3 regions of the Glutamicibacter endophyticus genome follow, and region 2 is predicted to be linked to each of the others. Evidence: predicted binding sites of a transcription regulator. Region 2 holds the regulator's gene; each other region holds the start of a gene.
The links. Region 2 encodes LexA, which represses DNA repair genes until DNA is damaged. Its sites were predicted from a motif close to TCGAACANNTGTTCGA; they were not measured.
Positions count from the first base shown of each region.

Region 1: ACJD00_RS02110 (LexA family protein) is a predicted target of LexA. The motif match lies at 4,809-4,824, and genes of this name have one in related genera.
Region 3: uvrA (excinuclease ABC subunit UvrA) is a predicted target of LexA. The motif match lies at 5,821-5,836, and genes of this name have one in related genera.

Region 1 covers NZ_CP174200.1:416,611-426,187, forward strand. The annotation lists gene ACJD00_RS02090 (sensor histidine kinase) at 1-859, shown strand, start outside; gene ACJD00_RS02095 (hypothetical protein) at 1,192-2,403, opposite strand; gene ACJD00_RS02100 (NAD(P)/FAD-dependent oxidoreductase) at 2,577-3,857, shown strand; gene ACJD00_RS02105 (SDR family oxidoreductase) at 3,878-4,732, opposite strand; gene ACJD00_RS02110 (LexA family protein) at 4,841-5,257, shown strand; gene ACJD00_RS02115 (TrkH family potassium uptake protein) at 5,491-6,885, shown strand; gene ACJD00_RS02120 (ATP-binding protein) at 6,917-8,797, shown strand; gene ACJD00_RS02125 (response regulator) at 8,806-9,477, shown strand.
Region 2 covers NZ_CP174200.1:1,145,376-1,154,952, reverse strand. The annotation lists gene hisB (imidazoleglycerol-phosphate dehydratase HisB) at 1-571, opposite strand, end outside; gene ACJD00_RS05470 (histidinol-phosphate transaminase) at 599-1,705, opposite strand; gene ACJD00_RS05465 (LysM peptidoglycan-binding domain-containing protein) at 1,782-2,132, opposite strand; gene lexA (transcriptional repressor LexA) at 2,394-3,110, shown strand; gene ACJD00_RS05455 (glycoside hydrolase family 76 protein) at 3,107-4,141, opposite strand; gene ACJD00_RS05450 (ATP-dependent DNA helicase) at 4,160-6,151, opposite strand; gene hflX (GTPase HflX) at 6,144-7,715, opposite strand; gene ACJD00_RS05440 (class I SAM-dependent methyltransferase) at 8,143-8,754, shown strand; gene dapF (diaminopimelate epimerase) at 8,765-9,577, opposite strand, start outside.
Region 3 covers NZ_CP174200.1:2,078,493-2,088,069, forward strand. The annotation lists gene uvrC (excinuclease ABC subunit UvrC) at 1-1,444, opposite strand, end outside; gene ACJD00_RS09700 (lysophospholipid acyltransferase family protein) at 1,447-2,103, opposite strand; gene ACJD00_RS09705 (HAD hydrolase-like protein) at 2,115-2,822, opposite strand; gene uvrA (excinuclease ABC subunit UvrA) at 2,904-5,807, opposite strand; gene ACJD00_RS09715 (GntR family transcriptional regulator) at 6,122-6,499, opposite strand; gene ACJD00_RS09720 (MBL fold metallo-hydrolase) at 6,580-7,233, shown strand; gene ACJD00_RS09725 (methyltransferase domain-containing protein) at 7,240-8,028, opposite strand; gene ACJD00_RS09730 (DEAD/DEAH box helicase) at 8,105-9,577, shown strand, end outside.

The sequences.
Region 1 (9,577 bases), 730 kb from region 2:
GACCAAGTCTCGAGTGCGCACCCTGTATCTGATCTTCAGTGCTCTCTGGGTACCATATAGTGTTATCCGCGCCGGCGATGCTGCCTTCATTCTGGTGGTCTTGGTTCCCCTGGCCCTTGGCGCCTATGTCGCCGCGCGCAGTGTTTTCCGCTTGAGCCAGCGAAATTCGGAGCATCAGCGACGCCTCAACGAGGCCCAGGAGCAGGCCGAGCGGGCGCTACGTGAGGAGCGCAAAAACATTGCGCGGGATTTGCACGACATTGTCGCTCACGACATCACTATTGTGGCCATGCAGTCGAAGGCCGCTAAATTCGCGCGCGATGAGCAGACCGCCCGCGATGCCTTGGACACGATATCCAAGCTGAGTTCCGAGACCTTGCACGACTTGCGACTCATGCTCAATGTGTTGCGCACAGACGGGACGATGAGCAGCGGACAGGGCGAGAAGAACAGTGCGCCGGCGGCCACCACCGTGCAGGTAGTCCACGGGGCCGAAGTCTTTAGCACCCGCCTGCGCGAAGCAGGGTTTGCGGTAACCTCCAGCGTGGATGAGGAAATTGCGCATCTGCCGCGGTCGGCGCAAACCGCGCTGTATCGAGTGATGCAGGAAGCGACGACGAACATCATCAAACATGCGCTGCCGAACTCCCCGGTGACCTTGAATCTGTCCAAGAATGGGGCCGTTGCGGTCCTCGAGATGATCAACGTGCCCAATACCGATGGAAAGCGGTCGAATTCGCTTCCCTTCGGAGGCAGTGGGTTACTGGGAATGAAAGACAGGATGAACACCTTTGGTGGCAGTTTTACCACCTGTACCGCGGAAAACCGCTGGATTCTGCGGGCATCCATCCCTTTCTAACCGCTACCCTCCTACTAAAGTATGATTTCGCATTTTTGCCGGACGCGATAGGTTAGTTATGTATCGGTGGAAAGCCGATCACAACCGGGAAGCCGATGATGTTTTGCGAGTGGCGTCATAGGTGCTCCGGGAGTGATTAAAGGTGTATTGCGCCGCCCTACGAACCGATCTTTCACGGATCAGTGCCCCCATCACTGATCCACGTTCGTAGGGGGCGCGATGCACCTTTTACGCGGCAATACGATAATTCGCCACAGTAATCGTGACGAAAGATCAAGGCAGGGACACACACCTTCGGGTGAGTCCCTGCCTTTAGCCTTTTAGAGTGAGTTCTACGCCTCGCCGGATGGCTCGACGGTTTCGGCCGAAGCTAGGAGCTGATCGGAAACTTTCTCCAAGGCGCGTTCGAGCGCCGCACGCAGAACTTCAGGCACGACGATGTTCTCTTCGATGTGCACCATGCCCTCGCGCTCAAAAATACGCAGCAGAGCTTCGACCTGTGGAACCGACTCCTGTAGCAATGGAATCAGGTGGCGCTGTTCTTCGGGAAGGTCTTCTGCGACCGGAACCTGCAGGGCGAACTCCGTCCGCGGCGGTCGGGTGGAGGCGGCGTTGGTGAGCACCCCGGCGACCATTTCCGCGACCTGACGCTGTCCCTCGGTCTCCAGTGCGTTGAGCAGCACATGCGAGAAGATAACCTCGGCGATCAGTTCCTTAATCAGGCGGCTGCCCGGTCCCGCACTGCCGAGCAGAGCTTCGCGCAGGGATTCGGTGGGAACCGCGTTGGGTGCCTCGTAGCGCAGCATGGCCGTGCCGATCAACGCATCCCACAGAGCCGCAAGGCGGGGGATCTGACGTAGTTGAGCCACAACGGTGCCGTCGGCTGGCTCCCATGGCTGGGTGAGTTCCTGCTCGGCATTGGACTCAACGGTCACCGTCAAGCCCAAGGCTCCGGCGGCCCCGCTGAGCTCCTCGTCGTGCAGTACGCCCTGCGGATCGGTTCGCTGCCCTTCGCCCACCCAGCGGATCAGTTCGCGTGCGGCAAAGACAAAGGGCATCTGCTCGAGTGCCGCGTTGGCCTCCTCGTCCTCCATGAAAGGCACCACGATGGGGGAGTCGCCCGACATGCGCGAGAGAAACTCGAAGGTCTCCTTGAAATCGTCCACCGAGCCACCGAAGTTCGCGCTGTTACCGAGGAAGACTAAATAATGCTTGAGCAACGCGGCGCCGGCCTGCGAGGCTTCGGAGCCCAGAGTAGCCAGGTGTCCGAGCTGCTCCCCGAGCACCTTCTCATCAAAGGTGGTCACGTCGACGCTCTTGCGCAGCTGAGCATGGACGGTCAGCAAGGTCGTCAGCCCCTCGAAGGCCGCACGAGTTTCGCTAGTGGGCTGTCCTTCGCGCTGGAAATGTGCGAAAAGCTGCTGCTTAAAAGGCTGCAGGGCCTGACGTACTTCGGCTTCGAAGGGAGCCGTGCCAGTGGAGGCGCTACGTGCCGGGTGTCCGGTGGAGGTGTTCTTCTTTTTCGGGGTCTTACGTGTGGCCATAATCGGCGAAAAGTCCTTCGAACGAGTGCGGGGTTTACTTCAAGTCTACGCAGGGCCATGGTGTGGCTGGCCATTCGGTGGCATGCGCACCCCATTGCCAAAGTTCGTGTGGCGCGCGAGAGTGAACTCAGGCGCCCGTGTGGGGCGCGTCGGGCACACAAGGAGCGTGGAGCGTGGCGAGGGACGCTGGGCCGGAACATGTGGTGATCGTCGGTGCCGGGATCGTTGGGTTAAGTACTGCCTGGTATTTACAGCGTTATGGGGTCCGCGTAACCGTGGTGGACCGAGGTGTGGTGGCTGCCGGTTCCTCATGGGGTAATGCTGGTTGGCTGACCCCGGCGCTCACCCTGCCGTTAGCCGAGCCAGCAATTCTGCGCAGCGGTTTGAAGATGATCCTCGACCCGGCTTCTGCGTTGTATATTCCGCCGCGACTTGACCTTGGGGTCCTGCGCTTTTTGCTTGGTTTTGGCTGGCATTGCACGCCCCGGCAGTGGGCGCGAGCCATGGCGGTCTTCTCCCATCTTGGTGGCTCCGGGATGGAGGCCTACGCCGAGCTCAGCGAGGCAGACACGGCAGGACCCGGGGTGAGTGAACCTACTCGCGCCGCGACTCCGTTTCTTGCAGCCTTCCGCACCGAGACCGACCGGGCAGTCCTTGCACGGGAGTTTGAGATGATCTCGCGTAGTGGTGGATCGGTGGACTTCCGGTTGCTCGATGCGGCGCAATTGCGCGCCATGGAACCGAGCTTATCTCCGCAGGTGCGCTGCGGTGTGGCTATTGAACATCAGCGCTTCATCAACCCGCCAAGGTTTCTGGCGGCGCTCGCCGACAGCGTGCGCGCCCGTGGCGGGCAGATCATCGAGGCCCTTCAGGTCACCGACGTGCGTGCCGGTGCACGACAGGTGAAAATCATCGGTAGCTCCGGCCGGGCGCTGACCGCGGGCCGGGTGGTATTAGCTACCGGGGCCTGGCTGGGTGATCTGGCTCGCGACTTCGGCGTGCGGGTCAGGGTGCAGGCCGGGCGAGGTTACTCGTTCAGCGTGCAACCCGAACAGCTCCCGAGTCGTCCCATCTACTTCCCAGCGCAACGGGTGGCCTGCACGCCGTTGGGAGACCGTTTGCGCATCGCTGGGACGATGGAGTTCCGTGACGCGAACCATCGACTCGAACCGGCACGTATCGAGGCCATCGTCGCCGCGGTTGCACCGTTATATACCGGTATTGAATGGGAGGAACGGGCCGAGGAGTGGGTCGGCGCGCGTCCCTGCACCGCCGATGGGTTGCCGCTGGTGGGGCAGACGAACGCCGAGCGCGTGTTTGTGGCCGGCGGGCATGGCATGTGGGGAGTGGCCCTCGGCCCGCTCACCGGCAAGATGCTCGCGGCACAGATCGTCGGCGATGAACCGGTGCCGGAGTTAGCCGCGCAGTTCAATCCGTTGCGCCGCGGGTTCTAAGCGACTGGCTGCGGCCGTGGCTAGGGGTGGCGCACTCCCTGTCCGGCCAGCATGGCGCGGTAGCCCTCGCGGTAGCTGGGGAATGCCGGTTGCCAACCGCTCGCGCGTAGCCGGGCGTTGGAAATGCGGCGGTCACCGCCGCGCCGGGCGGTCGGCTCGGCGTTCTGCTCCGGCGGGAGAGGTACCCCCAGTTCTGCGGCGAGGAAGGTATAGACCTGCGCCAACTGAGCCGGCTCGTCGTCATTGACCATGTACAGGTCCTGCGGTGCATCCAGGGCGGCGACATGGGTTAGCGCGCTGGCCAGGTCATCGCGGTGGATGCGGTTGGTCCAGTGCGAGCCGGTGGGCAGCACGGCGGTGCCGCCTTGCACCAGATCCAGTAGCCGGGTACGCCCGGGACCGTAGATGCCCGAGGCGCGCAGGATCGATACGGGAAGCCCGCTAGTGCGCAGGAGCTCTTCGGTTTCCGCGAGCACCTGCGAGGTCTCACGGCTGGGGGCCAGCTCAGTGGATTCGTTGACCCACGCTCCGTCCGTGCCGCCGAGCACCGCCGAGGAGGAGACATACAGCAAGCGTCGCAGGCGCGGGGCCTGGGAGTTCAGTTGCGCGATCAGGCGCTGCGCCACCTGCAGGTAGCTACGCCGGTACCCTTCCGCGTTTCGGGCGGCCGGAACCGGCGTCAACACCACGATGTCGGTGGCCTCATCGATGCGCGGGTACTCGGCGGCCGCGGTGAGATCCACGCGTTCCCCGTGGAAACCGGTTGGGAGCTTCTCCGGGGTGCGCCGCCAGGCGGTGACCTGATGGCCGTCGGCGAGCCACCGCAGGCCGGCTTCGGTGGCGACATCTCCGCAGCCTACGAGCAGAATCTTCATGGCACCAACCTACCGCGAATAGGTGCCGACCCTTGCCTGCCCCGAGCGGTGGGAACTTGCTAGAATCACCCTGAGGTCGAATATGTGTTCTAGTTAGGGGGTGGGGTGATGCAACAGGGGATGATTCCGGAACCCGAGGAGGCCGGGCATCGCCCTGTGGCAGCGGTGGCAGCCATGGGCTTTCCCTCACCGGCACGCGACTACTTCGATGGCGGATTGGACCTGAACCGCTTACTGGTGCGCGACCGAGTTTCTACCTTCATACTGCGCGTCGAGGGCCAGGCCATGGTCTCGGCCGGGATCTTCGACGCGGACGAGATCATCGTGGATCGCTCGCTGCCGGTGAAAGATGGCAGCGTTGTGGTGCTCAGCCTCAACGGCCAGATGCTGGTTCGGCGCTGGGTCGCACGCGCCGGTCGCACTGGTCTACTGTGCGATGAATCGCCGCTGCCGGTGTGGCTGGCCGAGCAGGATGACCTAGAGGTCTTCGGGGTGGTGACGCGCTGCCTGCACCATGTGCGGTAGCTAACACGTTGATGCACCCGGCGCCGAAACGGAGGCTCACGCGCGCGAGGGTGGACGCTGGGATGGCCAGCTTGATGCCCGTGGCACGGTGCATCAATAGGGTGTCAAGATTCCGCTTCAAGGCATTAAGCGGGCATTAAAAACCGGGGCGCTCAACGCGAAGTGGCGCTGAACTGGAAGAGAACGGCCCACGCCGGTCGCCAACTCCAGCAGCATCCCGAAAGGTCGTCTTCGTGCCTTCCTACCAGCGGCCAAAGCCCCCGACGATACAGCGTCTGCCCTCGGCACCTCGCAAGCAAAATCGCTGGCAAATCGACAATCCGGTGCGGCTGGTTCCGGTGGGCTTTCTCGTGGCCGTGTTGCTGGGCGCCGGGCTGTTGATGCTACCGGTGGCACGGACCGGCCCCTCCGGTGCCGACCCGCTGACCGCGGTTTTCACCGCCGTGTCCGCCGTATGCGTCACCGGACTTATCACGGTGGATACCGCAACCTATTGGACGCCCTTCGGGCAGTTGGTCATCCTCGGGCTGATTCAGATCGGCGGGTTTGGAATCATGACCCTGGGTACGCTGCTGGCCCTGCTGGTGCGGCGGAAGTTGGGGTTGCGCGGGCAACTGATGGCAGCGACGGAAACCCGTTCGCTGAACCTCGGCGATGTGCGTCATGTGCTGTTACTGGTTGCCAAAATTACCATCGGCATTGAGCTGGCCGTCGCGGCGGTCCTGTCTGTGCGGTTCTGGGCGACAGGGCACGACATCCCGCATGCCATCTATACCGGTGTCTTCCACGCCATCTCGGCCTTTAACAACGCGGGCTTTTCTACATACAGCGACAGCCTGATGGGCTTTGTGGACGACCCATGGATCATCATTCCGATCTGTGTGGCCATCGTCTGCGGCGGACTCGGCTTTCCCGTGATGATCGAGCTGCTGCGCCGCAATGAGGATCATCGAGGCTGGGCGTTACACACGCGTCTGACCGTATGGGGTACTGCGATTATGCTGGCGCTGGGTTTCCTCGCGTTGGCCAGCTTTGAATGGAACCGTAGCGAAACGCTGGGGCATCTCTCGCCCGGCGGCAAAATACTTGGTGCGCTGGGACTGACGGTCTTTCCGCGTACTGCGGGCTTTAACAGCATTGACTACGCCGACGCCTCGTCCGAATCCCTTCTTGTCACCGACATGCTGATGTTCATCGGTGGCGGAAGCGCCGGTACCGCCGGTGGCATCAAGGTCACCACCTTCTTGGTGCTGGCTTTCGCCCTGTGGAGCCAGATTCGCGGGCACGAGCAGGTCACGCTGGGTAATCGGGCCATTGGCGAATCGGTCCAACGTCAGGCACTGAGCGTGGTCTTGCTCGGCATCGGCGCGGTGCTGGTCGGCATGATCGTGCTCCTGCGAGTAACCTCCCACACGGTCGAAGAGGTGCTCTTCGAATGTGTTTCGGCCTTCGCCACTGTCGGGTTATCCATGGGGATCACCGGAGATCTGCCGCCGGCCGGACAATGGGTGATCATTCTGTTGATGTTCGGTGGCCGCGTAGGAATGGTCACTGTGGCCACCGCCCTGGCGCTGCGCTCAAAGATGCTGATGTACCGGCTGCCCGAGGAGCGACCGATCATTGGTTAGCGTCGCAACAGCCCGGAACCTGCCGCACCATATGATGCACTGGGGAGACAACTGCCAGCAGGAGGAGATGGCCGCGGTGGAACTAGGGATGAGCGATACGAGCGAACCACCCCGGACGGTACTTGCCGTCTCGGGGCGGGCGGAATCCAGCGGCTTGATCGAGCGGGCCCTGCGCGGCCTACCAGAGTCCGGCGAGCTCATGGCCGTGCACGTGCCGGAACCCGGTGCCGCGGAGCAAGAACGGGAGAACCTCATGCGGCTGCGCGAGCGCATCGAAGCCGCCGGCGGTACCTGGCATACGGTGATCGGGCAGGACGTAGCCAGCGCATTGCTCGGCTTCGCGCGCAGCGCGCGAGCCGACCGCATCGTGGTGGGGCGCTCGCGTTCGACCCGCGGCATTCGTCGCCGGGATCTGGCCGCGAGCCTCGCAAAGGCCGGTGCAGAAATGGATGTGATCATTCTGCCGCACTCAACCAGTACGGCTACTCGGCGCAGGGTTCCGCGGCCGTACGGGCCGCACGGGGCACGTTTGGCCTATGGATGGGGTCTAGCGGCCCTCGGGCCGGCCTTGCTGACCGCCACCTTCTTGAACACCGAAGGCTCCGGGCAGGAGCTGACGCTGAACTTTCTCTGCCAGCTCACCGTGGTCGTCTTCGTCGCCCTGCTCGGTGGCTGGTGGCCCGCACTGGCCGCCGCGCTGACTAGCACCTTGCTGTTGAACTGGTTCTTCACCGCGCCCACCGGACAGTGGCACATCCACGAACCGCTCAATGTCGCTGCGCTGTGCCTGTTTTTGCTGGTCGCGGCCGGAGTCGCCCGCGTGGTTGCCATCGAGGGGCGGCGTACAGCCGAAGCCGGACGGGCCCGCCGGCAGGCCGACACACTCTTCGAACTCTCCGGCGGAGTTATCCGGGAGGGCATTAGCGTTCCTGCCCTGCTCGAATGGTTGCGCCGCTCGTTCGAGCTGAATGCCGTTAGCCTGGCAACCCGCGCGGACGACCCGGCCGCACGCCGGGTGTTGGCCAGCGCCGGGCAGCCGAAACCCAACCCTTTTGACTGTGACAGCACCGTGATTGTGGATGCCGAACATATGCTCCTGATCGACGGACTCACCCAAGATGCTTCCGATCAAGGAGTGATGGAGGCCTTTGCCGGTCGTGTCGCCACGGTGCTCCAGCATCAAGCGCTCGCCGATGCCCGGGTGCAGGCCCAAGAGCTCGAAGCTGGCAACGCCATGCGCACGGCCCTGCTCGCTGCCGTATCCCACGATTTGCGAACACCTTTGGCCGGTATCAAGGCTTCCGCCTCGAGCCTGAGACTGAGCGACGTGGTGCTCACCGAACAGGACAAGGCCGAACTGCTGGCCACCGTCGAGGAATCGGCCGATAAACTCAGCGAACGTATCGAGGACCTGCTGAGTATGAGCCGAATTCAGGCGGGACACCTCGTGGTGCATCGCGGCGCGCTTCAGATGGAAGATCTCGTGGCCTCGGCCCGTCGCGACCTCAGCGGACAATTGGGTGATTCGCACCTAGATATAGAGATTCCTGCAGATTGTCCCGCCGTAAGCGGGGACTACGGACTTGCCGTGCGCGTTATTGCCAACCTCGTGGAGAATGGTGCCCGCCATGGTGGTGGCCAGCGCGTGGACCTGCGTGCCACATGGGACGAGCAGCAGGTGCACCTGCATGTTATCGATCATGGACCTGGCGTGCCCGAGCACGAGAAGGAGAACATTTTTCAACCCTTCCAACGCCGCGGCGACCGCAACGCCACCGCGGGTCTGGGTTTAGGACTGGCCGTGGCCCGGGGTCTTGCCGAAGGGATGGGCGGACGTGTCGAGGTCCGGGACACCAGCGGTGGCGGTGCCACCATGATTTTTAGCCTTCCCCTGACTGAGGAGATCTCGTGAATCCCAGCGTGCTCGTAGTAGAAGACGACGCACAGATCGCCCGTGCCCTATTGGTGAACCTGAGGGCCCGCGGTTACCGGACCTATCACGCGGCCGACGGAAGGCACGCTCTGCAGCTGGCCGCGGATGAGCATCCAGATCTCGTCCTGCTGGATCTAGGCCTGCCCGATCTCGATGGCTCCGAGGTTATCGATGGGATCAGAGGCTGGTCCACCGTCCCGATCATCGTCGTCTCTGCTCGCCATGAATCGCATAGCAAGGTCGACGCCCTAGACCGCGGTGCCGATGATTTTGTTACCAAACCCTTCGCCATGGACGAACTGCTGGCACGACTGCGTGCCGCGTTGCGGCGCAACGCCCCAGAAACCGGCCATGCCGTGGTGGTCACCGGCGATCAACGCGTGCGGATCGACCTTTCGGCGCGTTCGGTGAGCGTGGATGGGGAATTGGTGCGCCTGACTAGGCTGGAATGGCGCCTGCTGGAGGCCTTAGCCCGCGCGCCGCACCGGCTGATCGGGCGCAGCGAACTACTGCGAACCGTGTGGGGTCCCGAATATGGAGAAGAATCGAACTATCTGCGGGTGTATATCTCGCAACTGCGCACCAAGCTCGAGGCAGATCCCGCGAATCCGGAATACATCCGAACCGAACTCGGCATGGGTTACCGCTTTACTCCCTAACCACTCGTTGTGATTCGCCCGCGGGGTAGGAACGCAGCGGCAAATACCTACGTTAATGCCAGTTGCCAGATGCTATGGCTTCACATTTGGATGGTCGGAG
Region 2 (9,577 bases):
GTTCAGTTGCCTCGCGTAGCGCCCGGGCAAAGGCCTTGAACTGTGCCTCGACAATATGGTGCGGGTCGCGACCTGAAAGTACCTCGATATGCGCGCAAATCTGGGCGTGGAAGGTAATCGCTTCAAAGGCATGGCGCGTCATGGAACCAGTGAAGTGCCCGCCGATGAGGTGGTACTCCTGACCGGCCGGCTCGCCCCCGTGGACGAGGTAAGGGCGCCCGGAGACATCTACAACGGCACGTGCCAGCGCCTCGTCCAAGGGCGCATAGGCGGTACCGAAGCGACGGATACCGGCCTTGTTGTCTAAGGCCACGCGCAAAACTTCGCCGATGGTGATCGCAACGTCCTCGACGGTGTGGTGCACGTCGATATGCGTGTCCCCGGTCGCGCGGACTGTCAGGTCGATCAGCGAGTGCTTGGACAGCGCGGTGAGCATATGGTCATAGAACGGAACGCTGGTGGAGATCTCGCTGGTGCCGGTCCCATCGAGGTCCAGTTCCACAAACACGGAGGATTCACTAGTCACGCGTTCCATGCGTGCCCGACGTGCGCCAATCAGTTCGGCAGTCATTATTTCCTTTGCGGTAGTTCGTTCTCGCTAGTTCGCTGCGTCCAACAGCTCGGCCAGTCGGTCGAGGAAGGCCGTCGTCTCGGCTTCGGTACCGGCCGTCACGCGCAAAGTTCCGGGGATCCCGTTGTTTCGCACGATAATGCCTGCTTCCAGAAGTCCCTGCCAGATGGCCTCTGGATCGTCGAGCCCGCCGAAAAACACAAAATTCGAATCGCTCACCGATGGCTTGAGCCCAAGTTCTTTGAGTCGTTCCACGATCCGGTCACGCTGCACCTTGATGGCTTCGACTTCCGCCAAAAGTAGATCCACGTTCTTCAGCGCAGCAATGGCAGTAGCTTGGGTGACCGCGGAAAGGTGGTACGGCAGACGTACCAGACGGATGGCATCGGTGACCTCGGGCGCGGCCGCAAGATAGCCCAGTCGAGCACCAGCAAGGGCGAAAGCCTTCGACATGGTACGCGTTACGATCAGCCGTTGGCGATCGGCAAGCAGGGTCAGCGCCGAACGCGTTCCAGCCAAGGAGAACTCGGCATAGGCTTCGTCGACAACGACGATGGCGTTGGTTTCGGAGCACGCCTCATATACGGCCTCGATGACATCTAGCCCCAACGCCGTACCGGTTGGATTATTCGGCGAGCAAAGGATGACAATATTGGGTCGGTGCTCGCGCACCTGGGCTGCTGCCGATGCGGCGGTTAGTTCGAAATCTTCATCACGGGTCCCGGCGATGAAGGTGGTGTCGGTGCCACTGGCAAGCAGCGGATACATCGAATAGGTCGGAACGAAGCTCATTACGCTACGTCCTGGACCACCGAATGCTTGCAGAATCTGCTGAAGGATCTCGTTGGACCCATTGGCCGCCCAGATATTGTCGGCGGCTAACTCGTGACCCAGATAGTCGGCGAGACGTTCGCGGAGTTCGGTAAATTCCCGGTCTGGATATCGGTTCAGTGTGGTTGCCGCTGCCACTACCTCATCGCTAATGGCCCGAACTACTGCCTCGGGCAATGGATGGGTGTTCTCGTTGACGTTCAGCTGAATGGGCACGTCGATCTGTGGCGCGCCATAGGGAGAAAGCCCTCGGAGATTCTCGCGTAAGGGCAGCTGACTCAAAAGTTCACTGCGGTCATTCACGGTTTAATTCTAGTCGCGTAGTGACCTCCCGCTTCAATCGAGGTCGCTACTAGGTAATAAACCGCACTTCAACAGGCTAGTCGAGAACCGGGATCTGCAGGGTGTCGCCCGCCTGAATCGCGCCGTACTCGATGGAGTTGATCTCACTGATGTACTGCATAGCGGAGTAGATATCGTGCTCTCCGGCGTGTTCACGAGCCAGATCCCACAGCGTGTCTCCAGGAATCACGGTCACTTCAACGAACTCTTGCCCTTGCGGCGCGGCGGAACTGGCCTGTGCGGAATTGAAGAACATGGCCACGGAGAAAGCCGCGGCGACGGTCAGCGCAAATACGGGGATTCCTACCAGCACGGCCCAACCGCGACGATTGATCTTGATCTTCAAGGGAGCGGCCTTGGTGGTGGCGTCCAACGCAAGAGTACCCATGATGTTTTCTCCTCATGTGTGGCTACGAGTGATCCGAGTTCGAATTCGAACAACTAGTTCGAACATGTATTCGGAAGTAGTACATCTGTTCTAACACCGCTCGATCGACGTTGTCCAGACACCTTCGAACAAATCTTTGAAAGAGGAGTCATCTTCTACTAAGATTTCGAAGTAATCGAGCAATGGAAACATCACAGCATTCGGCCCCGACAGTTTGTCTTTCACCGGCGGGATCAGAAGGCTTAGGGAAGGCAGAAACTCATGTCAGCATCGCAACGCACTCCGCGATCCAACGCTCGATCCCTGACTATTCGTCAGAAGAAGATTCTCGAAACAATTCAGCGCGCTATCGGGAAGAATGGCTACCCGCCATCAATGCGTGAGATTGGCGACTCGGTCGGACTGGCAAGCCTCTCAAGCGTGACGCATCAGCTGGGGCAGTTGGAAAAGTTGGGCTACATCAGACGTGATCCGCGTCGTCCGCGAGCCATGGAGATCCTCCTTCCATTGCAGCTAAGCGAAGATGGATCGGCACCTGCACCGGCAGCCGAGGAACCCAGCCCGGCAGAAGAGTCCAAAGTCATCGAGCTCAGTACCTCGGCTGATACCACGATGGTTCCGCTAGTAGGGCGTATCGCCGCCGGTGGCCCGATCCTGGCCGAGCAGACCGTAGAAGACGTCTTCTCGCTCCCTCGGCAGTTGGTCGGTCATGGCGAACTCTTTATGTTGCGAGTCTCGGGCGATTCAATGGTTGATGCTGCCATCTGCGATGGCGACTGGGTTGTCGTGCGTCGGCAGCAGACCGCCGAAAACGGTGACATTGTGGCGGCGTTGCTCGACGAGGAAGCAACGGTCAAAACCTTCCGGCAGCGCGATGGGCATACGTGGCTGTTGCCGCAGAATTCCCGTTACGAGCCAATTCTGGGCGACAGTGCCGCCATTATGGGCCGCGTTGTTTCGGTGATGCGCTCGCTCTAGGCGTTCGGTATCGAGGTCGCCGGGCTCAACCGGCACGCGGCGTTGAAAATCATCCAGCGCTGCACGACCGCAGATAGTTCAATCTCCTGCCGTTCCACCAGCGTTTGCGCGGTGCTGCGCACCATCTGCGCCGCCTTATCGCGCACCTCGGAGGGAAGTCGCCGGTCACCTGCGGACAGTGCCAAGTAGCGGCACAGGATGCCGGTAAATAGTGCACCGTCGCCGGCCGCCGAGATCGGCAAGGAGCCGTGCTCGTCAGCCAATTCACGACGAATCGCGTGAATCAAGTCGGCCGCACGCGTCAGATCCTCGGGCATACCCAAGGCACACAGCGTGGCCAGAGTTGTGCCCTGGTTGTAGGTGTAAATAGCCGGTTCGAGATCTACGGCGTCATCCTTCAGACGCAGACCATCGAAGTAGAGGCCGCGAGCCGTGTCGAACAGATGCTCATTGAGCCACTGCATCAGCGCGCGGGCCGCCGTATAGCGTCCGGTACGAACAAACAAAAGCGCGGCCGGGCCGTTGGCCGGCGTATTTTTGAAGTCTCTTGAGCGATTCCAGTAAATTCCGCCACCCAAACGGTCATCTCCGGCCGCTGCTAGAACCCGACCCAGCTGATGGACCGCCAGGGAAGCCAACGGGGCCCGTTGCCCCGGAAGAGCTGCGGTGAGGCGTTCCAGACGACGCGCCGCCAACGCAAGCCACGCCATGTCGTCGTAGAAGGCATTCGGGAATTTGCCGAGATTACGCAAGAAGATTCCGCGTAGCAACGCCTTAGCCCGCCGGATTTCCTGCATCGCCCGGAGCCGCTCCCCTGATGCAAGCCACAGCTCGGCATCGTCAACGATCGCATCCAAATAGTGCGCCTGCCACCAGTAGTTCCAGGGCCCTAAGTCGCGAATGTGCCGGGTATCGTCTTGCCTATCGTGGCTTCGTCCAATGAATGTACCGGGTAGTCCGGCGAGGTGACGTCCAAAGCGCGCGTGTGTATCGCGGGCCGCGCCGGCGGCAAGTGATCGAAAGGACTCCACTGGAACCTCACCGTTTCTCTAGGGCTTGAGGCGCTTCAGCACACCGAGGATCGTCTTCTTATCGACGGTAGGCCACATCGGCGGTAACGAGCCCTTCAGGAAGGTTCCGTAGCGTGCGGTGGCCATACGGGAGTCGAGCACTGCCACAACACCCTTGTCGTTAACCGAACGGATCAAACGTCCGGCACCCTGTGCGAGACGAATGGCCGCGTGGGTGGCCGAGACTTGCATGAACCCATTCCCGCCATGCCGGGCAATATCCTCGGTACGCGCCTTGGAGATGGGGTCGTCGGGGCGTGGGAAAGGAATCTTGTCGATAATCACCAGTCGACAGGAGTCGCCCGGGACGTCGACGCCCTGCCAGAGAGTCATCGTGCCGAACAGGCAACTATCGCGGTCGGCGGCAAATTGCTCCACGAGCGACTTCATGCTGCCTTCACCCTGGCAGAGGATCTCAGTGTCCAAACGAGGGCGTAGGATCTCGGCTGCTTCCTCGGCGGACCGTTTAGAAGTAAAGAGCACCAATGCCCCACCGCCCGAGGCGGCGATGAGGTCCTCGATCTCGTCGAGGGTTTCGGCCGAGAGCTGGCGACCAGGCTTGGGCAGGTGTTTCGCCACGTAGAGAATGCCCTGTTTGGGATAATCGAAAGGACTGCCGACGTCCACGCCCTCCCAGCTCGGGGCACCGGCACCCATCAACCCCAATGATCCGGCAACGGAATCGAACTGCGCACCAATGGCTAGGGTGGCGCTCGTCAAAACCACGGTGCGTCCGTCGAACAACCCTTCACGGAGCTTGCCAGCCACCGACAACGGCGCGACATTGAGGGTGGCCGGGGTGCCCGGGTCAGATTCTACGTAGCCGCGACCATCCACGAACTCACGGGGACGGGTCGTATAGAGCACTTCGCGTCGCTCTTCGGTCTCCAACATGCGAATCGCATCATCCATAATGGCCTGCAGCTGGGAACGAGCCGTCTGTCGCCCGCCGTCGGCCGGGGCGTTAGCCTCGGGTTTAGTCAAGGCGAGAACCAAGCGGGACTGCTCGACGATGTCGTTCAGCGCGATGCCCATCTCCTCCGGCAATCCCTTATCCATCAGGCCGGTGGGGATGCCAGTCAACGACTTTTCAAGTTTGTGGGCCGCCTTGGTGAGTTCATCGACGTTCACCGCGCAGTGACGCTTCGCCCCGCCAGCGGCGGTCAGCACCATGCGAGCAGAAAGCGCGCCAGCGACCGAAGAAGTCACGCGGTCCTGAAGCTCATGTGCCTCATCAATGATGGCCACGTCGAAATCCGGAAGCACGTTCAGCCCCTCGAAGGCCGAGACGGCGAGCAGGGCGTGGTTGGTAATCACCACATCCGCTTCCGAAGCACGGGCGCGCGCCATTTCCGAGAAACATTCGTCTGCCATCGGGCATTTTTGCGATCCTAGGCACTCCATGGCGGAGACGGAGACCTGCCGCCAGGCCTTATCGCTGACCCCGGGAACCAACTCATCGCGATCCCCGGTTTCCGTGCGTTCGGCCCATTCACGAAGTTTCATGACTTCATTAGCCAGCGGCGAGTACACCGTGCCAGAGGCCGCGGGTTTCTCATCCATGGAAAACAGCGCGCCCTCGTCTTCATCCGGGTAGCCGCCGCCGAGCTTATATTGGCACAAATAGTTCGAGCGTCCCTTGAGCAAGGACACATCCATGGGGCGCGAGAGCTTGCCCTTGAGCGATTCGAGCAGACGCGGCACATCACGTCCGACGATCTGAGACTGCAACGCCAACGTGGCGGTGGAGACGATCACGGGTTTTGGCGAGGTTTGTGCATAAGCCAGCGCCGGAATCAGGTAGCCCATCGACTTACCCGTTCCGGTACCCGCCTGCACCAGCAGATGACGTTCTTCGTCCAACGCCTCAACGACGTGTTTGACCATCTCCTGCTGACCGGGGCGAACCTGCCCACCCATGGATTCCACGGCGGCTTGCAGCAGCCCAAGGGCCTGCTCTTGCTTATCCATGAAGGTTGTACGGCTCCAATTCCGCCGCGAGGGATTCGCGAACCTTGACGATCATGCGAGTGCCGTCTTCACGATGCTCGCTTTCCAAAATTTCCGACTGGTCGCGGTGCAGTTTCGAGACCAAATCACCACGGTCATAGGGGATCAGGACTTCAAGCTGCACACTGGGCCGCGGAATCGAGGCACTAATCAACTCGAGAAGCGCATCAATGCCTTCGCCAGTGTGGGCCGAAACCGCAATCGAATTCGATTCGCGATTGCGTACCCGTTCGATCACAAACGGATCGGCGACGTCAGCCTTGTTCAGCACGATGATTTCCGGGATATTCAACGCGTCAATCTCGGAAAGCACGGTGCGTACGGCACGGATCTGCGCTTCGGGGTCCGGGTGCGAGGCATCCACCACGTGCAGGATCAGATCCGAGTCGCCGATTTCCTCGAGCGTTGAACGGAATGCTTCGACCAACTGAGTCGGCAGGTTGGAGACGAAGCCCACCGTGTCGGCGAGCGTATAGCCCATCCCGTCGGCGGTTTGGGCCTGGCGCACAGTGGGATCCAGGGTCGCAAACAGCGCGTTTTCAACCAGGACCCCAGCGTTCGTCAGGCGGTTGAGCAAGGAAGATTTGCCCGCGTTGGTGTAACCGGCGATAGAGACGGCCGGCACTTCATTACGTTTACGGCTTGCGCGCTTGGCTTCACGTGCGGGCTTCATCGCCTTGATTTCACGCCGCAGCTTCGCCATGCGGTCACGAATGCGACGACGATCAAGTTCAATCTTGGTTTCACCAGGACCGCGTGAACCGATGCCGCCACCCGCAGCACCGACACGGCCACCGGCCTGCCGAGACATGGAATCGCCCCAACCACGCAGGCGCGGCAAAAGGTACTCAAGCTGCGCAAGTTCGACCTGCGCTTTACCTTCGCGGCTCTTGGCATGTTGCGCGAAGATATCAAGAATCAGTCCGGTCCGGTCGATGACCTTCACCTTGACGATGTCTTCGAGTGCGCGGCGCTGCGAGGGTGCCAGCTCGGAGTCGACAATCACGGTATCTGCCCCGGTAGAGGCGACAATGTCGCGCAGTTCGGCAGCCTTGCCGGAGCCCAAGAAAGTACTGGGATCGGGCTTGCTTCGACGTTGCACGATTCCGTCGAGCACCTCGGAGCCCGCGGTCTCAGCCAGCGCGGCCAATTCGCGTAGGGAATTTTCCGCTTCTTGAACCGACCCTTCGGTCCAGATCCCCGCCAGAACAACCCGTTCCAGGCGTAGCTGGCGGTATTCGACCTCGGTCACGTCTTCGAGTTCGGTGGACAATCCGGCCACGCGTCGCAGAGCATGGCGATCGGCAAGGTCGTCCTGTTCGCCGTCGAAGGTCGAGCGCGATACCGAGAATCGGTTCAGCGCAGTGGCACGACCGCCGAGCACATCTTTCGATTCGTCTTGCCCGAAGTGGTGCACCTGCGGCGCATCGGCGCTATCGGCGGCAAGAATACGATCAATGGCCGCCTGAATCTGCGCGTCATCCATCGGCGCGGATTCGTGATCGTGCGACTGAGAGTTAGTCATGGTCCCCTTAGAAGTTTGTCGCTTTACAGAATAGTGTGCTTGCCCCTGATTTTGCGAGGTGGCAGTTGTGGCATCGAGATGTTCGGTCATGGTTATGAGCCTCCGGTTGTTCAGCACAATGGTGAGGAGTTGCAGAGATATGCCAACGGCTGCCGGAAGGGGTGCAGTGTCCAAGTACACAAGATGCCTAGGTGCCACGTTCGGTGACGACCTATAGCTAATGACTCTGTCCACGCGCACTCATCAAGTACCAGCGCGCACCAAAGAGAGGTGCACCAAAAACTGGCGGAGCGGCTACCGTTATCGGCGGCTTAATTAGCTGTAGATCAGAGTCATAGAGAAAACTCTATCACTTGAGTCGCCGTCGATCTATATTGTGTGGCTCACTATGTTTGGCCACCACCGTGCCAACCGATAATCTTCCATCATGACCTCGGATCACTATTTCAGCGCGTCGCCGGCTTCAAACGATGAACGACGGACGCTACGCGTCACCCTCGCCGGCGCCGAACGCGAAGTGATGACTGCCCCAGGGATCTTTTCCCCCGGTGGTCTCGACAAAGGTACTGCGGTATTGCTGGAATATGTGGCTCCACCACGTGGACGCGTATTGGATATCGGTTGTGGCTGGGGACCCATTACGCTTACTGCGGCACTGCTCGCCCCCGACAGCGAGGTCTTTGCCGTAGATGTCAATGAGCGCTCTATTGATTTGGCGCGGCGCAATGCCAAGGCGTTGAACCTTGACCGCGTTCAGGTAGGTACGCCGGATGACATTGCCGAGGACCTCGAATTCGACACTATCTGGTCCAACCCTCCGATTCGTATCGGTAAAGAAGCCCTACATGAGTTGCTCCTACGTTGGCTGCCGCGGCTTGCCCCGGGTGGGGAGGCCCTACTCGTCGTGCAGAAGAACCTTGGAAGTGACTCGCTGCAAAAGTGGTTGGCCGAACAGCTACCAAATCACTGGAGCGTGACACGTGCGGCAACTTCCAAGGGCTTCCGCATCCTGCAAGTGAATCGGCCGTCAGACGACTAGCCGATCTCAGTTAGTCGGAGCCCAATACCCCACGGGCCACCAACATGGCCGGACCAGAAAGCACCACTTCCTCACGCCCGGAGGCAACGGGCACGAAGTCGACGCCCACTTCCCCACCGGGGATCTGCACGATCCAATGGTCAATGGTGGCTTGGCTGCGCGCCCAATACCGCATGGCAGCCGCGGCAGCGCAGGCTCCGGTACCGCACGACAGCGTTTCACCCACGCCGCGCTCATGCACGCGCATACGCACCGTGGCCACCCCGTTGCTTAGCAATGGTTCCGCGGGAACGACAAACTCGACGTTCGTCCCGTTCACGGGCACAGGCTCCACTTCCGGCACATGAAAAAGATCCAGCGCCTCGAGCTCCTGCGGGTCTGAGAGCGCAACCACGGTGTGGGGGTTGCCCATCGTAATGCTGAGAGCCGGACGGTGCTGATTCCATCCAGAAGCCAAAACCAGTGAATCTACCGATTCAGCGGTTGCCTTGTCTTCATGAATCAGCCCCCAAGGCCCCAGATTTGCCGCGTAGCCGTTAGCTGTACGTTGCACCTTCTTGACGCCGGCTCGGCTACCGATGCTCAATGTTTGACCGACCTCGAGATCCACCAGCCCCTCGGCCACGAGGAAATGAACGAAGGCGCGCACACCGTTGCCGCACATTTCAGCTATCGAACCGTCGGAATTGCGGTAGTCCATGAACCACTGGGCCTCCGGATTCTCCGCCACCTGGCTTTCGTATCCAGAGACCATCGAGGTCGGCACGGCGCGGATGAGCCCGTCTCCGCCGAGGCCGAATCGGCGATGGCACAATGCCGCCAC
Region 3 (9,577 bases), 930 kb from region 2:
CGGTGGACTCCACGTCGATCTGGCCGCTGGTGTAGTCGCTCTGCTCGTCACGGTCGCGCAGGTAGCGGCTGAAGCGCCGATGAATCACGTCATACATGCTGGCGGTATCGTCGCGCGCCGCCTCACCGGTGATCGAGAATTTCCGGTACTCGCTCTTCTTCGGCAGCCCATCCTCGAACACCACCATGGACGCGACCACGTTGGTGCCCTGGGTGTGCGAGGCGTCGTAGCATTCGATACGGAGCAGCGCCTCGGGAGCGTCGAGGGCTTCCTGCAATTCCTGAAGGGCCAGCGAGCGGGTGGAAAGGTCCCCGGCGCGTTTGGACTTGTGCAACCGCAGGGCCTGCTCGGCGTTTTCGGTGACCGTTTGGGCTAGCGCGGCCTTGTCGCCACGCTGGGCCACACGCAGCGAAACCTTGGCTCCGCGTAACTCACTGAGCCACTGGGTCAGCTCGGCATCGTCTTCGGGCAGCGTGGGCACCAGCACCTCACGCGGGATCCGGTCGGCGTTATCGGCATACACCTGGGTGAGCAGATGTTCAATGAATTCTGCGGGCGTATGGTCGAGCACCTTTTCCACGACCCAGCCGCGCTGGGCCCGGATGCGCCCGCCGCGCACCTGGAATACCTGCACCGCCGCCTCAAGCTCATCTTCGAAAATTCCGTAGATATCGGCGTCGGTCTGTTCCGGGAGCACCACGGCGTTGCGCTCGAAGACCTTGTTCAGGGCCGCGATGTCGTCGCGGTAGCGCGCCGCCTGTTCATATTCGAGGTTGGCCACCGCCTGCTGCATTTTGGTGGTCAGCTCGCGGGTGAACTTCTTCGCCTCACCGCCCATGAAGGTGCACAGATCTTCGGCACGCTGGCGATGTTCTTCCTCGGTCACGCGCCCAACGCACGGGGCCGAGCATTTGTCGATGTAGCCCAACAGGCAGGGACGGCCCGAGGCCTGGGCCCGTTTGAAAACCCCCGGGGAGCAACTGCGCACCTGAAAGACGCGTAGCAGCGTATCGAGGGTTTCGCGGATGGCTTTGGCCGGATAGAAGGGCCCGAAATACTTCACGCCCTTGCGCTTGTCGCCGCGCATCACCAGGGCGCGCGGGAATTGCTCGTTCATGGTGACCGCGAGATAGGGGTAGGTTTTATCGTCGCGGAACACGATATTGAAGCGCGGGGCGTACTGCTTGATCCACGTGTACTCAAGCTGCAGGGCCTCGAGTTCGGAGCCCACGACGGTCCACTGCACACTGGCCGCGGTGAAGACCATGGTGCGGGTTTTCGGGGTCAACCGTTGCGGGTTGACGAAGTAGGAGGACAGCCGGTTGCGTAGCACCCGGGCCTTGCCCACGTAAATCACCCGGCCGTGTTCATCGCGGAAGCGATACACGCCCGGCTGGGTCGGGATGTCCGAGGTTTTAGGGCGGTAGCTAGCGGGATCGGCCATCGTTACTTCGCGTCGGGCGGCAACTGGTTGTAGGCGGCCACCCGCTCCTGCCCGCTCAGCGCGGCAATGGCATCGACAATCTGATCGGTGGCGCGTCGACGTTCCGGCAGGGGGTGCTTGCGCCCCATCTGCTCGAAGTACAGTGGCTCCCCGAACTTAATGGTGAATTTCGTCGGGCGAATGCCCTTGGCCCCGGCGGGCTGCAGTTTTTCGGTGCCGATCAGTCCCACGGGAACCACCGGGGCGCCGGTGGTGAGTGCCAGCCAGCCCACACCGGTGCGGCCGCGGTAGAGTTTTCCGTCGCGCGAGCGGGTTCCCTCGGGGTAGATGCCAATGCCCTCCCCCGATTCGAGGATCTCAATGAGCGACTCAAGGGCGGCCACCGAGGCGGCCTGCTCCCCGCGTTGCACGGGGATGGAACCCACGGATTCGAAGAAGTGCTTCATCGCCTTGCCCTTCAACCCGGGGGTGGTGAAGTATTCGGCCTTGGCGAAGAAGGAGACGCTTCGTGGGGTCAGCGCCTGAATGATGATGGAGTCCAAAAACGACAGGTGGTTTGAGGCCACGATCAGTGGCCCGTCCTTTGGCACGTTCTCCAGCCCGATGATTTCCGGCCGGCACATGGTGTGCAGCATTACCCGAATGGATGAGCGGGTCATGGTGTAAAGGCTCATGCGTTCGGGTCCTCCTGAAGTTCCTGCGAAGTGTGATCTATGCCGTGACCGTCTAGGCCCAGCAGTTCGGCCAGTTCCGTGGCATCCGCCGCGAGATGCTCGACCGCCGAGAATTCCCCGTCCTGCGCAAATCCCCACAGCACGCCGATAAAGCCTAGTCCATGCGCCTGCGCCGCGTCATGGTCGTAATGACGGTCCCCCACCATCACCGTGCGCTTGGCGTCCACCGCCGAGGTGGCCAAGGCGCGGGCGACAATATGGGCCTTGCTCGTCCCATGCGCCCCGCCCTCGTCGTCGTTGCCGTAGATCGCGTCGAGGTCGCTGTCCAGCCCCTGTACGCGGATCAGTTCCCGGGCGATGGGTTCGGGTTTCGCGGTCGCCACGGCCACGTGCACACCGCTCGCGCGGAGGTCACGCAACAACGTACGAAGGCCCGGGTAGACGCGGGAAGCGGCCATGCCACGAGCGGCGTACTCTTGCCGGTAGTCGGCGATGATCTTATCAAGATTCTGTGCGGTAACGCCCGGGAGTTCCGCGAGCCCGATCCGCAGCGGCGGACCAACCAACGACTCAACGGCGTCCTCCCCCGGATCGGCCACCCCATTGGACCGCAGGGCTTGCCGGATCCCCGAGGTAATGGCTCCCGCCGGGTCCACAAGTGTGCCGTCTAGGTCAAAGAGCACGCAGGCTGTCGAGTTTTCCACGAGCCTATCTTCCCACGAAGCGGCCACCACATGCCCAATTGATGCCTGTGCGGGCATATTTCGGGGGTGGCCGCCACGCTTTTAGCCCTTCGTGGCCGCACTGCCCACCGGTTCGTTGAGAATTTCGGCGAGGAAGGCTCCGGTGTGCGATTCGGGCACCCGGGCCACGTCCTCCGGGGTGCCGGTCGCCAGGATCATGCCGCCTCCGGAACCGCCCTCGGGTCCCAGATCGATGATCCAGTCTGCCGACTTGATGACGTCGAGGTTGTGCTCGATGGTCAGCACGGTATTGCCCTTGTCGACCAACGATTGCAGCACGGTCAGCAGCTTGCGGATATCTTCGAAGTGCAGGCCGGTGGTCGGCTCATCAAGTACGTAGATCGACCGTCCGTTCGAACGCTTCTGCAATTCGGCGGCCAGCTTCACGCGCTGCGCCTCCCCGCCCGAGAGTGTCGTGGCCGGCTGTCCTAGGCGCACATAGCCGAGTCCAACATCCACCAAGGTGTTCAAGTGTCGGGCGATGGGCGTGAAGGCGCTGAAGAACTCCGCGGCCTCGGCAATCGGCATATCCAGCACATCGGCGATGGTCTTGCCCTTGTAATGCACCTGCAGAGTTTCGCGGTTATAGCGCGCCCCGTGGCATACCTCGCAGGGCACATACACGTCGGGCAGGAAGTTCATCTCGATCTTCAGCGTGCCGTCGCCCGAGCAGGCCTCGCAGCGTCCGCCCTTGACGTTGAAGGAGAAACGGCCCGGCTGATAGCCGCGCAGCTTCGCCTCCTGGGTTTCGGCGAACAGCTTACGGACGTGATCAAACACCCCGGTGTAGGTCGCCGGGTTCGAACGCGGGGTTCGGCCAATCGGCGACTGGTCCACGTGCACGACCTTGTCCAGATGCTCGAGCCCACGCACCCGGGTATGCCGACCCGGCACCTGCTTGGCACCGTTGAGCTTATTGGCCAGCACCTTGTACAGGATGTCGTTGACCAAGGTGGACTTACCGGAGCCGGAAACGCCGGTCACCGCGGTGAGCACACCCAAGGGGAAATCCACCGACACGTCGCGCAGGTTATTCTCGGAGGCGCCCACGACGGTGAGCATCCGCGCTGGGTCCACGGCGCGACGGGTCGCCGGCACCTCGATCTGCTTACGACGAGCCAAATAATCGCCGGTCAACGAGCGGGTGTTGGCCTTCAGGCCCTCCACGGATCCGGAGTGCACCACCTCGCCGCCATGTTCACCGGCGCCCGGGCCAATGTCGACAATCCAATCCGCCTCGGCGATGGTGTCCTCGTCGTGCTCCACCACGATCAGCGTGTTACCCAACGACCGCAGGTGCAACAAGGTATCGATCAGGCGTCGGTTATCGCGTTGATGCAGGCCGATGGAGGGCTCGTCGAGCACGTAGAGCACCCCGACCAGACCGGACCCGATCTGCGTGGCCAGCCGGATGCGCTGAGCCTCACCGCCGGAAAGGGTGCCCGCGGCACGCTCCAGCGTCAGGTACTCCAGCCCGACGTCGAGCAGGAACTTCATACGCGCGCCGATTTCCTTCAGCACCTGGGCGGCGATCTTCGCCTCACGTTCGGTCAGCTCGAGGCTGGTGAGGAAGTCACTGGCACTACGCAGGTCCATGGCGGAGACCGCGGCGATGGACTTGCCACCGACCAGCACCGACAAGGATGCCGGGTTGAGTCGTGCCCCGCCACAGGTCGGGCACGGAATTTGCCGCATGTACTGCTCGTAGCGGTCGCGGGCGTGATCCGACTCGGTCTCCTGGTGCTTGCGGTGCACGTAGGAGATGACACCCTCGAAGCCGGTGGAGTATTTGCGTTCGCGACCGAACCGATTGCGGTACTGCACCACGACCTTATGGTCCTTGCCGCCCAGGATCGCGGCACGGGCCTTGGCCGGCAGATCCTTCCAGGCGGTGTCCATGGTGAAGCCCAGTTCGTTGCCGAGGCCCTCGATCAACCGGTTCCAGTACTCGGTGGTGGCCTTGCCCAACGACCACGGGGCGATCGCACCCTCGGCCAGGGTCACCTCGGGGTCCGGAACGATCAGTTGCTCGTCGACCTCGAGTTTGGTGCCGATACCGCTACAGGCCGAACAAGCACCGAAGGGATTGTTGAAGGAAAAGGTACGTGGCTCGATCTCGTCGATGGCCAGCGGGTGCTCGTTGGGGCAGGCCAGGTTCTCGGAGAAGGCCCGGGTACGCTTGGGGTCCTCGGCATCCAGGTCGACGAAGTCGATCACCACGCGACCCTCGGCAATATTCAGCGCCGTTTCCACCGAGTCGGTGAGCCGCTGTCGCACCGAATCATTAATGGCCAGTCGGTCCACGACCACTTCGATGGTGTGCTTGTACTGTTTGGCCAGCTTCGGCGGTTCGGAGAGCTGAATGGTTTCCCCGTCCACGCGGGCACGGGCGAATCCCTTGGAGGACAGCTCGGCGAACAGGTCGACGAACTCACCCTTGCGGGCACGAACCACCGGGGCGAGTACCTGGAAGCGTGTCTTCTCCGGTAGCTCGAGTAGCTGGTCGACGATCTGCTGCGGAGACTGCTTGGAGATCGGCTCGCCACATTCCGGGCAGTGCGGGCGTCCCACACGCGCCCAGAGCAGACGCATGTAGTCGTAGACCTCGGTGATCGTACCCACCGTCGAGCGCGGGTTACGGCTCGTGGATTTCTGGTCGATGGATACCGCCGGGGAAAGCCCCTCGATGAAGTCAACATCCGGCTTATCCACCTGGCCGAGGAACATGCGCGCGTAGGCCGAGAGCGATTCGACATAGCGACGCTGCCCTTCGGCGAAAATGGTGTCGAAGGCGAGCGAAGATTTGCCCGATCCGGAGAGCCCGGTGAACACGATCATTGCGTCGCGCGGCAGATCCAGGTCGACGTTCTTCAGATTATGCTCGCGGGCGCCCTTGACGATCAGGCGCGAAAGATCCAAGGTTTTGCTCTCTGCAGTAGTAGCCACCCTGCCATAATAATCGAAAATTGATTCGAATCGGTGTTCTCTTCAGCACAGTTTTCCGAGGCGGTTCTTCCAACGCGGTGACTTGAGTCCACGAGGTCACCAAGCCGCTGCGGTTCACTACGGGGCACGGAATCACGAACCGTCGTGCAACCGCCTAAGCTCGCGCATTTGGACCACTAGGGTCCCGAAATCTTGGCCCCGGCGCGACAACCCGACGCGGGCAACTCGGCGCGTGGCCCGAAGGTAGTGATAGGCACGCATTGTACTTGCCGATGTCAGGCTTGGCTCCGGCACAGATCCCCGACGCTTGGACGCTAGTCCGGCAGGGAACTAAAGGCCGCACGCAAATACTTCACCGCACGTTCCTCATCCACCGACCACGTCCGGGCCACCCGCGCCAGATCGGCGGCCGCGTCCGAAACCGCCTGCTCGCCGGCCTCGGCGCCGGCCTGCACGATGGTGCCGTGCCGCCCCCTTGTGACCACGGCTCCCTGGGCTTCGAGCTCCTTATAGACCTTCGCCACCGTGTTCACCGCCAGACCGACCTGTCCGGCGAGCGCCCGCACGGACGGTAGACGGGTACCCGGAGCCAAGCGCCCCGAGGCGATTGCACCGAGCAACTGTTCACGGACCTGCTGATAGGGCGCCGTCTCCAATGTGTTATCGACGCTAATGAACTCCAGTTCGCTCACGGGATCCCTTCCTTGCCACATTTGCTTCTCCGCCCCCGAGCCTATCGCGCAGGTCTGCTCGGGAGACGTAGGCTGGAGCCATGGCTGAACTTGTACTTAACGACGTGGTGATTCGCTGGGTCAGCGTCTCCTCGATGAACAATAACGTGTACCTGGTAACCGAGCGGGCGAGCGGTCAACAACTCCTCGTGGACGCCGCCGACGATATCCAAGCCATTGCAGGCCTACTCTCCGAGGCATCGGCGGACGGCCCCAATCCCGAGCTTGTGGGCATTGCGACGACCCACCAGCACTGGGATCACGTGCGGGCGCTTGCCGAGCTGAGCTCCCGGTACCCGGTCCCCACCTATGCGGGCGCTGACGACGTCGCGGGTATCGAGCAGGAATGCGGCATCAAGACCTCGCATCCGTTGCGCCATGGCGAACACATTGAGCTGGGTGACGTGATCATCGAAGCGATTCACCTGCGCGGACACACTCCAGGCTCGATTGCGTACGTGCTACGAGACTCCTCGGGCCAGGTGGTTGTGCTCAGTGGCGATAGCTTATTCCCCGGAGGCGTTGGCAACACGGGCAATGATCCGCAACGTTTCATGTCGCTGTTTACTGACGTCACCGAGCGGGTCTTCGAACGCTTTGATGACGCCACGCTGGTGTTGCCCGGACATGGAGATTCCACCACGCTCGGTGACGAGCGCCCGCACCTGGCTGAGTGGCAGGCTCGCGGCTGGTAAACCGGGTCAGTTTTTGCGGCCCACCATGAAGATCCGGCGAAATGGGAAGTTGGTCAGCAGTTGACCATCGAGGGCCGTGAACGAAGGGTAATGCTCGGCGATCGCCGCACGATAGTCGTCTTCGAAGGCGAGGTAATCCGCCGCGGACAGCGCCGCCTTGACCGGCAGCAACGCCGTGCCGCGCACCCAGCTAAGCACCGGGTCGGCGCCGGTGAGCAACTGCTGATAGGTGGTTTCCCACACGTCGGCCTCGAGACCACACCGAATGAATAACTGCTGGTAGTCGGATGGGTCAGCGACCGCGTCACCGTGGCGCAGGACCCCACGCAACTTCTCGACCCAGCGTGGGCTCTGCGCCACCTCGCGCATGACCGCATGAGACGGTGAGGTGAAGTTCCCCGGCACTTGGATAGCCACCACCGCGCCGGGGGCTAGCTGCCGCAGCCAGCGTTCGAGGTGCACTTGATGCCCGTCGAGCCACTGCAACATCGCGCTCGAGACCAACAGATCGGTACCCTCGGGCACATCCCAGCTGGCCGCGTCGGCCAGGGCGAAGCTGAGATTCTCGGCTGCTGCCACGGCATTGGCACGAGCGACCATCTCCGGCGATGAGTCCAACCCCAGCACCTGCGCTTGCGGCCAGCGCTGGGCGAGTACCTCGGTAATATTCCCGGGCCCACAGCCCAAATCGACGATGCTCGTCGGATCGAGCTGCGGGATCCGTCCCAGCAAATCGAAGAAAGGTCGGCTTCGATGATCCGAAAATTGCGCGTACTGTGTCGGGTTCCATTCCATAGTTCGTAGCCTATGCGACCCACGGCCGAGGCGCGGTGACGCACAAACCGCGGCGGCCCGATAGGCTTGAGACATCATGCTGCTCACCGATTACCTGCCCCAAGATCCCGCCAACGTGTCCGAGGACGACATCTACGAGGCCTTCGGGCGTTGGGTGGCGACCCGTGGGATCGACCTCTACCCCGCCCAGGATGAAGCCTCGATGCACCTGGCTGCCGGCAGTAACGTCATCTTGGCTACCCCCACCGGCTCGGGGAAATCTCTGGTGGCGATCGCCGCGCATTTCTACGCCATGGCGCGCGACCAAATCAGCTTCTACACCGCGCCGATCAAGGCCTTGGTCTCCGAGAAGTTCTTCGACCTCTGCAAGATCTTCGGCGCCGAGAACGTCGGAATGGTCACCGGAGACTCCTCGGTGAACGCCGACGCCCCGATCATCTGCTGCACCGCCGAGATCCTGGCGAACCTGGCCCTGCGCGAGGGTTCGCGGGCCGACGTGGGCTGCGTGGTGATGGACGAGTTCCATTTCTATGCCGACCCGCAGCGTGGCTGGGCCTGGCAGGTGCCGCTGATCGAGTTGCCGCAGAGCCAGTTCCTGCTGATGAGCGCCACGCTGGGCGATGTGACGCGCTTCGAAAAGGAGTTGAGCGAACGCACCGGTAAGTCGACGGTCACCGTCGCTCACACCCAGCGTCCGATTCCCCTGCACTTCCACTACTCCATGGAGCCGGTGCAGGAAGCGGTGGAGGAACTGATCTCCACCAAGCAAACCCCCGTATACATCGTGCATTTCTCGCAGCTCGATGCGATCGATCGCGCCAGCGGGTTGATGAGCATCAACGTGTGCACCCGCGAGGAGAAGGACCGCATCGCGGAGCTGATCGCCGGATTCCGCTTCTCCGCCGGCTTCGGCAAAACCCTCAACCGGTTGGTGCGTCACGGCATCGGCGTGCACCATGCGGGCATGCTGCCCAAGTACCGCCGACTCGTCGAACAGTTGGCGCAGGCCGGGCTGCTGAAGGTCATCTGCGGTACCGACACCCTCGGGGTGGGCATTAACGTGCCCATCCGCACCGTGGTGATCACCGCACTGTCGAAGTTCGACGGCACCCGCACCCGTATCCTCAACGCCCGCGAGTTCCATCAGATCGCCGGGCGTGCCGGCCGCGCCGGTTTCGACACCGCAGGAACCGTGCTCGTACAGGCCCCGGAACATGCGATCGAGAACCACAAGGCCATGGAAAAGGCCGTTAAGAAGCATGGCGAGGGTTCGACCAAGCTCCGCCAGATCCCCAAGAAGAAGCCGCCGCAGGGATTCGTGACCTGGGGCGAGAAAACCTTCGAGAAGATCGTCGACGCCCCTCCGGAGACGCTGAAGTCCTCCTTCCAGGTCTCGCACTCGATGCTGCTGAACCTGCTCGAGCGCGAAGATAATGCCTTCGAGGCCGCGGTGCGCCTGCTCACCCAGAATCATGAAACGCCGTCGGCGCAGCGCAAACTGAAGTTGCGCGCCCTGGGCATTCTGCGTGAACTGATCGCCACCGGGGTC